Regions from separate parts of the Streptomyces sp. NPDC056738 genome, predicted to be linked through region 2. Evidence: riboswitches for the same ligand, from Rfam matches in the RefSeq annotation. Region 2 holds a riboswitch; each other region holds the start of a gene.
The links. Region 2 has a riboswitch for cyclic di-AMP ahead of ACFRIC_RS34210 (M23 family metallopeptidase). Riboswitches for the same ligand answer to the same signal wherever they lie in the genome.

Region 1 (3,266 bases), on a different contig from region 2:
TCGATGACGGCGAGGACGGCCTTCTCGACACCCTTGCCCTGGTAGCGGTTCGGGTCACCGTCGCGAAGCTCGATGGCCTCGAACGCTCCGGTGGAGGCGCCGGACGGAACGGCGGCACGACCCGTGCTGCCGTCGTCGAGGCCGACCTCGACCTCGACCGTGGGGTTGCCTCGGGAGTCCAGGATTTCCCGGGCTACGACGACGTCGATGGACGGCACGAGCATCTCCTTATGGGATGTGACGCGGGTACGCGGGGCTCAGCAGTCCCGCGGGATGAGCCTAACCGGCTCAGGGGGATCGGCCGGCGATCGACCACCCCTTGAGCGGACTGAGCCTACATATTGTTCCTGAACGGAACAAAAAAAGAAATGAAAAACCCCGCTCCGGCGCGTGCGGGGGAACACGCGCCGGAGCGGGGAGCCCGTGGGGACGGGGAACCTCGGCGGGTCTCCGGTGCGTGCGAAGACCCCACGAGGGGCTGTTGCCTGCCGGGTGTCGCGGCGCGGTGCCGGAATCACCGCCGCCCTCCGCCGAAAGCGGCCGGTGGACCGGCGTGCCGCGCTGCTCAGCTCAGGTGGAGCTGCTGGCCCGGGTAGATGAAGTCGGCGTCGGCGACGATGTCCTTGTTCAGCTTGAACAGCTTCTGCCAGCCGCCCTTGACGTGCTTCTTCTCGGCGATCGAGCTGAGGGTGTCACCCTTGACGACCTTGTACTCGCCGTCGCCCTTCTTGACCTTCTTGCCGGTCGGGGTGGTGACGGTCTTCTGGGCGGCGGGGCGCTCCGAGGAACGGGAGGCGGGCTGCTCCGTCGTCCGGGTGGCCGGGGCGCTCTGCGAGCTGCCGGCCGAGGAGGAGGTGGACGGGGCCGCCGGGGCCGAGCCGCCACCGTACGGGGTGCTCGACAGGCCGGTGCCGCAGGTGGGCCAGGCGCCCTTGCCCTGCGCGGCGAGGACCTTCTCGCCGATGGTGATCTGCTGGGACTTCGAGGCCTGGTCGGCGGTCGAGGCGTAGGCGGTGCCGCCGTACGCGGCCCAGGTGGAGGACGAGAACTGCAGGCCGCCGTAGTAGCCGTTGCCGGTGTTGATCGACCAGTTGCCGCCGGACTCGCACTGGGCGACGGCGTCCCACTCGGAGGTGGTGGCCGCGGAGGCGTTGCCGGCCGCCATCAGCGGGGCGGCGATGGCGACGCCGGTGACACCGGCGAGCGTGGCGACACGGGTGGCCTTGTTCGGGCGGCGGTGCTTGCCCTTGCTGGAGAACAGCATGGAGAGATCCCCTCACCGACGCCTGCGAGGTGAGCTGTCGGGTTCGGGCCGAATGAGTTGCCCGGCCGCATGCCCTCGGTCCTGTCTCCAGGACGTCCGGCACGCGGCTTCACCCCAAGCCGTTCCCGGGTGTCTCTCGACTCCCGGACCCGGCACTTACCTTGGGTCCCCCGCTCCTGCCGACGGCGCATGACGCGACGACTGTTCCCGTACGGCCGTTGGCAGGATTCGGCGTTGCGACCGTCGGGGCCCGCTGTGGCGAGCGGTGACGACCGTAAGCAGTCGATTGCCGGAATTTCAAAGACGATCAGGGCTTCTGAGACCCATCTCTCACTTGCGCCAAATAGGACATTCCACAGCGAACCGTGACGCGAACTCCCGCTACTTCTGCACCGTTTCGGCCGTGTCCGCGATGCTTCGACCAGGGACGACGAGGCCCGGACCGCTGTCGGCCGGCGCCGCGTCCACGGTGGGCAGATCGCCCCATCCGCCTTCGAGGCCAAGGGCGTCGGAAACAGTCCAGAGGTTCCCGATGACCTCTGCGACGTACTCGGTGTCGGGGGCGTCGGCCTCGGGGCTCGCGGCATGACGCCCCGTGGACCCGTCGGTGCGGCTGTCGGCCGTGCTCTCCGCGGCACCCCCGGCACGGTGCCGCCCGGTGCCGGCGCTCGCCGAGGCGGACGGGGCCGAAGAGGCTTCCTTATGTCCCGACTTGGCCGATTTGTCGCTCTTGTCGGCCGTCGCGTCGGCGCCGTCGGAGCTCTGCGAGGCGCTGGGCGTGGCGGAGCTGTCGTCCGTGCCGGAGGAGTCGGTCGAACCGGACGAATCACTCGAAGGGGACGAGCTGGGCGACGTCGCCAGACCGGACGAGATGTACGAACCCGAGTCGTTGCCGGTGCTCGACGAGTCGCCGGCCACGCCCGTGTCGACGCTGACCCCGGCGGAGGTCTTGCTGAGACCCGAGAGCGGCCCGCACGTCGGCCAGGCCGCGAGGCCCGAGTCGGCGAGCACCTTCTCGGCGACGGCTATCTGCTGCGAGCGGCTGGCCTGGTCGGCCGTCGGGGCGTACTCGAGGCCGCCGTGGGCCTCCCAGTTGTCCTGGTCGAGCTGGAGGCCGCCGTAGTAGCCGTTGCCTTCATCGGCGCTCCACGCGCCACCGCTCTCGCACTGTGCCACCCGGTCCCAGGTGGTCCCGTCGGCCGCGTTCGCGCTCGCCGCGGCGAGCAGGGGGATGACGATCGCGGATCCGGTCACCCCTGCGGCGACGATGAGAGCCGGGGCCTGGCGAGGGCGACGGTGACGGCCGTTCCCGGAGAGCATGCGAGAGCCTTTCGAGCGACAACGGGGAGCACGGCGACTCCTGCTGAACGAGTGGCGCAGGTGCCGCGTTGTTGATGGGTGAAGGTAGTCGCACTCGAACGCTGGTTACAAGTCGATGCAGTACTGATCACGTGAAGATCACGGATTTGACGGAGCGTCATGTTCCGGTGGCCCCAGAGGCCTTGTTCCGGTATGCGGAATCACCGCTTCGGCACGACCGCCGAAGGGTCGCCGTTGCACCGATCGCGTCCTATTTGACCGGGGTGAACTCCACCGGAAGCGTGCGCAATCCGCGCATAATGAGCCCTCCGCGCCAGCGCAAATCGGCCGAATCTCCGGCGAGTTGGATGTCGGGAAGGCGGCTGAGGAGCGTACCGATGGCGGTCTGCCCCTCCAGTCGGGCGAGCGGCGCGCCCAGGCAGTAGTGGATGCCGTGGCCGTAGCCCAAGTGCTGAAGGTCACGTCGTGACAGATCGAGCGTGTCGGGCTGTTCGAAGCGTTCGGGGTCGCGGTCGGCCGCCGCGAGCACCACGAGCACGGGGTCGCCGGCCGCGATGTCCTGCCCGCCGATCCGCACGTCCTCGGTCGCGAACCGCCACGTGGCCAGTTCGACGGGCCCGTCGAAGCGCAGGAGTTCCTCGACGCCGGTCTCCAGCAGTCCGCTCTCCCCGGCCGCGAGGGA
Region 2 (3,266 bases):
GCTGCCGGACGCCTGCGCCAGCGTCTCGTGGAACCAGCCGCCCAGCGAGCGCAGATCCTCGCTGTGGCCTCGCCTGGAGCGCTCCTGCCCGAGCCTGACCAGACCCCGCAGCACCTTGAGATGGGCCTCCGTGCGCCGCTGTGCGGCCCGCGCGGCCCCCAGCGGCTCCAGCAGCATGCGCATCTCCAGGAGGTCCGCCGCCTCCAGCTCCGTGGGCTCCGCGACACAGGCGCCCGCGTGCCGGCGGGTGACCACGAAGCCCTCGGCCTCCAGCGTGCGCAGGGCCTCGCGCACGGGGACGCGCGAGACGCCGTAACGGCGCGCGAGCAGTTCCTCGGTGAGCCGGCCGCCGCGCTCGTAGACACCCGCGACGATGTCGTCACGGATCGCCGTGCACACCGAGTGTGCCGGAATACGCATGACCGACCTCCGCTTTAATCCCCGTGAAACGCCGTCGATTGACGCTTGTTCAGTGACTCTATTGCAGGAAGCCTGAATTTCCGATGGCGGGCCTGAATCCATGGATATTTTTTGGACAGACGACGTCCGGAAACGACGATGCCCCGGCTCGGTGAGCCGGGGCATCGAAAACGGCGGGGAAGCCGCAAAGCGTTCGTCAGACGTTGACGCCGTGCGAGCGCAGGTAGGCGACCGGGTCGATGTCCGAGCCGTACTCGGCGGTCGTACGGGCCTCGAAGTGGAGGTGCGGTCCCGTGGTGTTGCCGGTGTCCCCGGAGAGGCCGATCTGCTGCCCCGGGGTGACGGCCTGCCCCACGGACACCCCGATGGACGACAGGTGGCCGTACATGGTGTACGTGCCGTCGTGCATCTTGATCACGACTTGATTGCCGTAGGCGCCGCCCCAGCCGGCCGTGACCACCGTGCCGGAGCCGACGGCGTGGACCGAGGTGCCGGAGGCGGCGTGGAAGTCGACGCCGGTGTGGCTGCCGGAGGACCAGAGGGCGCTGCTGGCCTGGTAGCCGGTGGAGACGTACGAACCCGTGATCGGCATGACGAACGTGTTCAGGCGCTTGCGCTCGGCCTCGCGGGCGGCGCGCTCCTTGGCCTCGCGGAGCTTGGATGCCTGCTCCGCGGCCTGCTTGCGCGCGGTCTGCTCGGCCTGCTTGCGCGCGGCGGCCTCGTCGGCGGCGCGCTGCTGTGCGAAGGCCTGGGCGTCGATCTGGTCGGCGACCGTGTCGTTCAGGGTGACGGCCTGGGTGAGCCCGGTCTGCTCGACGGAGGCTTCCGCGGCGAACGCGGGGGCGGCCAGGGTTCCGATCACGCCGGTGGTGGTGAGCGCCGCGACCCCGACAGCGGTCGTGGTGGTGCTGTGCACCCGGCTGCTCGTACGACGATGCTTGCCGGTGCCACAGGTGAACGCCATGTAGGGGCTGATCCTTTCCTTCCCTCTCGCCTACCGGGTTAGCTGACGGGTTCGGAGCAGGAAGGTCTCCTACGGGCCCCCTCCGAAGAGGGCGTCCGATTCACCCCAGGGACTGCGTGGGTCCCCGGCTCCCCTGACTCGCGTCTCGGGGACTCGGCGATGGCTGTCCGGTGCCGCGGGCGCGGCGCACTGCGTGACGAACAGCCGCCCCGACGCTAAACGGGGTGTCTTTCGAACAACAAACGGATCACGATTTTTGTAACGCATCCCACAGGGCAGAAGGGCAACCGCCGTACGAATACGGACATCTTGGGACCGGAGTCCGGAAAGAGAAGGGCCCTGACGGCTCTTCAGCCGTCAGGGCCCTCTTCCGTCCCACGGGTCCTACTCGGCTGCCACCACGGTGACTTCACCGATTCCGAGGGCCCTGACCGGGTCCGCGATCTGTGCCGCGTCGCCGACCAGGACGGTCACCAGACGGTCCGTCGGGAAGGCGCTCACGGCCGCCGCGGTGGCCTCCACGGTGCCGGTGGCGGCCAGTTGCCGGTAGAGCGTCGCCTGGTAGTCGTCCGGCAGGTGCTGCTCGACCTGGTCCGCGAGCGTGCTCGCGACGGCCGCGGCGGTCTCGAACTTGAGGGGCGCGACACCCACCAGGTTCTGCACGGCGACGTCGCGCTCGGTGTCCGTCAGGCCCTCGGCCGCGAGGGTGCGCAGCACCTTCCACAGGTCGTCGAGCGCCGGGCCGGTGTTGGGGGTGTCGACGGAACCGCTGATGGCGAGCATCGCGGCGCCCGTGCCGTCCGGCGCGGAGCGAAGGACCTGCCCGAACGCCCGCACACCGTAGGTGTAGCCCTTCTCCTCGCGCAGGACGCGGTCCAGGCGCGAGGTGAGGGTGCCGCCGAGGCAGTAGGTGCCGAGGACCTGGGCGGGCCACACGCGGTCGTGCCGGTCGGCGCCGACCCGGCCGATGAGGAGCTGCGTCTGGACGGCTCCGGGGCGGTCGACGATGATCACGCGGCCGGTGTCGTCGGCGCTCACCGGCGGCACGGGACGCGGTTCGGCGGACGAGCCGGTCCAGGAGCCGAGGGTGTCGGCGAGCAGTTCGTCGAGGTCGAGACCGGTCAGGTCGCCGACGACGACCGCGGTGGCCGTGGCGGGGCGGACGTGCCTCTCGTAGAAGGCGCGCACACCCGACGCGTCGATGTTGCGGACGGTCTCCTCGGTGCCCTGGCGGGGGCGCGACATCCGCGCGGTCGCCGGGAACAGTTCCTTGGAGAGTTCCTTGGCCGCGCGACGGGCCGGGTTGGCCGTCTCGTGCGGGATCTCGTCCAGCCGGTTGGTCACCAGCCGCTCGACCTCGCTGTCCGCGAACGCGGGGGCCCGCAGGGCGTCGGCGAGCAGGCCGAGGGCCTTGGCCAGACGCGAGACGGGCACTTCGAGGGACAGGCGTACGCCGGGGTGGTCGGCGTGCGCGTCGAGCGTGGCGCCGCAGCGCTCCAGCTCGGCGGCGAAGTCCTCGGCCGAGTGCTTGTCGGTGCCCTCGGAGAAGGCGCGCGCCATGATCGTGGCGATGCCGTCCAGGCCCGCCGGCTCGGCGTCCAGCGGCGCGGCGAGGATCACCTCGACGGCGACGACCTGCTGGCCGGGGCGGTGGCAGCGCAGCACGGTCAGACCGTTGTCCAGGGCGCCGCGCTCGGGGGCGGGGAACGCCCACGGCTTCGGCTGTCCGGCCTGGGGCCGCGGGTGGAAGTCCATGGTGGCGAGCTCGGTCACTTCGCCGCCTCCTCGTCGGTCTCGTCGGCGGAGTCGGCCGCCTCGGCGGCTTCGGCTGTGGTGGGTTCGTAGACGAGCACCGCGCGGTTGTCGGGGCGCAGGCGGGCCT
Region 3 (3,266 bases), on a different contig from region 2:
ACCAGGAGCCGGCGCAGTTCGGGATCCTCGACGCCGTACGCGTGCAACAGGCGTTCCACATCGGCCGGTTTCACCCCGCTGGTGCCGGTTTCGATGCGGCTCACCTTCGACTGGTGCCAGCCGAGCAGGCGGGCCGCCTCCCCGCTCGTGAGCCCCGTGCCCGCGCGCAGCGCGCGCAGTTCGGCTCCGAGCTTGCGGCGGCGCACCGCGGGACCGTGCTGCATGGCTGTTCTCCTTACTCCTTCCAAGTCGTCCGAATACGCTCTGCCGACGCAGAGTTCACCGCATCGAGCGACAGATATATGCATTACTCGGTGGATCGCACCCGCGACCGGCCCGGTAATGGCAGTCTGGCGCAAGCACCAGTCCGGGACCGTACTCGAACCATCCGCTCAGTGTCGGGCTCCGGTCCCGTGGGAAAGGGACGAACGTCGCCATGGCAGACCATCAGGAAGCATCCGTCACCCTGCCGAGCGAACCGGTCTCGGTTTCCGTGGCCCGAAATTTCGTCGCCGAAGTGCTGTCCGAATGGGGCCTGCCGGGGGACTGCGACGTCGCCGAGACCGTGCGGCTGATCGTGTCGGAACTGGCGACCAACGCCGTGCAGCACACGTTCGGGCAGTCGCCCACCTTCACGGTCGGCGTGCGTCTCGACCGGGAGGAGCGGCTGCGTATCGGGGTCACCGACAGCCATCCGCGCTTTCCGAAGCGGCTGCCCGCGGCCGTCCAGCAGGACAACGGCCGCGGCATGGTGATCATCCGTTGGCTCACCGCCGAATGCGGCGGCAGGCTCACCGTCGTACCGACCCGGGAGGGCGGCAAGACGGTCTCCATCGAGCTCCCGTGGACGGTGCCCGTCCAGCCGGTGCCGGCCGGGTGGCCGCCCCAGGAGCCCTGAGGGACGCCGCCACGGGGCGACCGGTCGTCATGGCCCTTGGGGGCGGCGGCGGTCGTCAGCGGCCCATTGAGGCCGCGGCGGTCAGCGGCCATTGAGGCGCGGCGGTCGTCAGTGGCCCCACGAAAGCCGCGGCGGCCATGGTCGGCCCACAAGGGCCGCCCCCGGCCCCGGTCGGCCCGCGAGGGGCCGGGAGGGCGTCACAGCGGCCCTGAGGGCGCTCGCGCCGGGGCGGCGAGGGTCCGCCGCCCCGGGCGAAAGGGTCAGCCGACCCTGCCGTACCAGACGCTTCTCGTCCAGATCTTCTGGAGCTTCACCACTTCCCCGGTCTTCGGGGAGTGCCAGATCTTTCCCTTACCGGCGTAGATGCCGACGTGGTACACGTTCCGGCCCGAGTGGAAGAACACGAGGTCACCGGCCTTGCGGTGCGAGGCCGAGACATGGTGCGTCTTGTTGTACTGGGCCGCGGCCGTACGAGGCAGCTTCTTGCCCGCCTTCTTGTACGAGTAGAGCGTGAGCCCCGAGCAGTCGAAGCGGTGCGGTCCGGTGGCGCCCCACTGGTAGGGGGAGCCGTGCTTCGACGCCGCGACCTGGAGTGCCCGCGTCGCGACGGTGGCCGCCTCGGCGTCTGGTGCGACACCGGGAACCACCAGGCTGCCGCCGACGGCGGCAAGTGTGAGCGCCGAGGCCGTACCGGCCCGGGTCCACAGCGACGGGACACGATTGAGCGCAGTCATGCGCAACCCTTCGTCAGCCGCCTGTGAAGGATGACCTGTCGGATTCGGGCTGGCGAAGTTGCCCGGCCGCTGCTGCGGCTTCACCCCAAGGGCCGCCCGGAACTGTTCCGGCGACCCGTCTAGCTGGGTCCTCCACTCCTGCCGATCCACTCCTGTCGACCGGGCATCCGGGCGGCGGCAGGACTCGGCGTCCGCCCGGACCGCCCCGCCGCTGTGGCGGGGGCTTGTCGTCGGAAGGGATCTTCACTCATCAGAGTCGGAAAATCCGAGCGGAACCGGTGTTTTGTGGGCTTACTCACCACTCGACTGTTCGAGTGAACACCCCTCCGTTCGAGCACGTGTTGGGGACGGCGATGAGGCCCGCACCTGCGACGACGGGGCTCATCCGGCGTCCGGACTCAGCGTGTTGCGCAACTCGGAGGGGTCAGGGAAGGGACCGATGAATACGCCGTCAGGGGGTACACCATCCGGTCCGTTTGAGTCGTGGTCCGGACGTCATGCCGCTTCGGCGCGGGCCGGCCCGTCGGTGGGTGTCCGTCAACTTCCGGACTCGGGAGGCACGGTGACCCGGGCCGCCCGCCGCTCTCCGCCGAGCACCCGCAGGGCCTGCGCCAGCGTCGGGGCGTGCACCTCGCTCTCGCCCCGCTGATGCATCAGCGTGAGCGCGTCCCGCAGGGCCTCCGCCTTGCCGACCAGTGCCTGAGCCGCCCTCAGGCCGCGATAGGTGTCTCCGGGGCGGGAGGGGTTGATCCGGCCGAGGAGGTCGACGACGTCGAGATAGCGGTCGATGAGTTCGGCCTCCGCGCGGGTCAGCGCGGGCAGCGGGGGAAGGTCCGGGATCATCGGCCGCTCACCTCGCGCCGGGCGTGTCGAGCGCGGACCTGCGGCTCGGGACGATCCGGTCGATCAGCCCGTAGGCCAGGGCCTCCGGCGCGTCGAGGATCCTGTCGCGCTCGATGTCCGCCGCGACCTGCTCCGGACTCCGGCCCGTGTGGCGCCCAAGCATCTCCTCCAGCGTCCGACGGGTCCGCAGCAACTCCTCGGCCTGGATGAGCAGGTCGCTCGCCTGGCCCTGGAGCGGCTCGGCCGCCGACGGCTGGTGGAGCAGGAAGCGGGCCCCCGGCAGCGCGAGCCGCTTGCCCGGAGTGCCGCCCGCCACCAGCACGGCCGCGGCCGAGGCCGCCCGGCCCAGGCAGACCGTCTCGACGTCGCAGGTGACGAACCGCATCGTGTCGTAGATCGCGGTCATCGCGGCGAAGGAGCCGCCGGGGGAGTTGATGTACAGCGAGATGTCCTGCTCGGGCGCCTGGTGTTCGAGGTACATGAACTGGGCCGTCACGTCGTTCGCCGACGTGTCGTCGATCGGCGTCCCGAGGAACACGATCCGCTCGCTGAGCAGCTTCGCGTAGGGGTCCAGGGTCCGGTGTCCCGCGCTCGTGCGTTCCGTGAACTCGGGCAGGACATAGCGGGCGGACGGGCTGTCCATGGCGCGCCTCCTCAGATCGACGTCTGTAAAAAATGTACAGGACGTACGTCTCTGCGGAAGAGGGCCCTGCTGAGAGCAGAAACGGCGGCATGCCCGGACGGGAAGGTGGCCGAGGGTGCCGTGCGGGGCCTGCAGGCGGGATCTCGCG

Region 1: another riboswitch for cyclic di-AMP. It lies ahead of ACFRIC_RS29575 (transglycosylase family protein); the one in region 2 lies ahead of ACFRIC_RS34210 (M23 family metallopeptidase).
Region 3: another riboswitch for cyclic di-AMP. It lies ahead of ACFRIC_RS19180 (C40 family peptidase); the one in region 2 lies ahead of ACFRIC_RS34210 (M23 family metallopeptidase).

The regions. Positions count from the first base shown of each region.
Region 1 covers NZ_JBHTZF010000012.1:255,363-258,628, reverse strand. The annotation lists gene eno (phosphopyruvate hydratase) at 1-224, opposite strand, end outside; gene ACFRIC_RS29575 (transglycosylase family protein) at 566-1,264, opposite strand; cyclic di-AMP (ydaO/yuaA leader) riboswitch at 1,269-1,462, opposite strand; gene ACFRIC_RS29570 (transglycosylase family protein) at 1,646-2,518, opposite strand; gene ACFRIC_RS29565 (cytochrome P450) at 2,835-3,266, opposite strand, start outside.
Region 2 covers NZ_JBHTZF010000016.1:28,889-32,154, forward strand. The annotation lists gene ACFRIC_RS34205 (GntR family transcriptional regulator) at 1-420, opposite strand, end outside; gene ACFRIC_RS34210 (M23 family metallopeptidase) at 617-1,384, opposite strand; cyclic di-AMP (ydaO/yuaA leader) riboswitch at 1,397-1,553, opposite strand; gene ACFRIC_RS34215 (M16 family metallopeptidase) at 1,769-3,157, opposite strand; gene ACFRIC_RS34220 (M16 family metallopeptidase) at 3,154-3,266, opposite strand, start outside.
Region 3 covers NZ_JBHTZF010000006.1:483,573-486,838, reverse strand. The annotation lists gene ACFRIC_RS19190 (helix-turn-helix domain-containing protein) at 1-224, opposite strand, end outside; gene ACFRIC_RS19185 (ATP-binding protein) at 437-898, shown strand; gene ACFRIC_RS19180 (C40 family peptidase) at 1,159-1,632, opposite strand; cyclic di-AMP (ydaO/yuaA leader) riboswitch at 1,636-1,832, opposite strand; gene ACFRIC_RS19175 (hypothetical protein) at 2,170-2,475, opposite strand; gene ACFRIC_RS19170 (ATP-dependent Clp protease proteolytic subunit) at 2,483-3,118, opposite strand.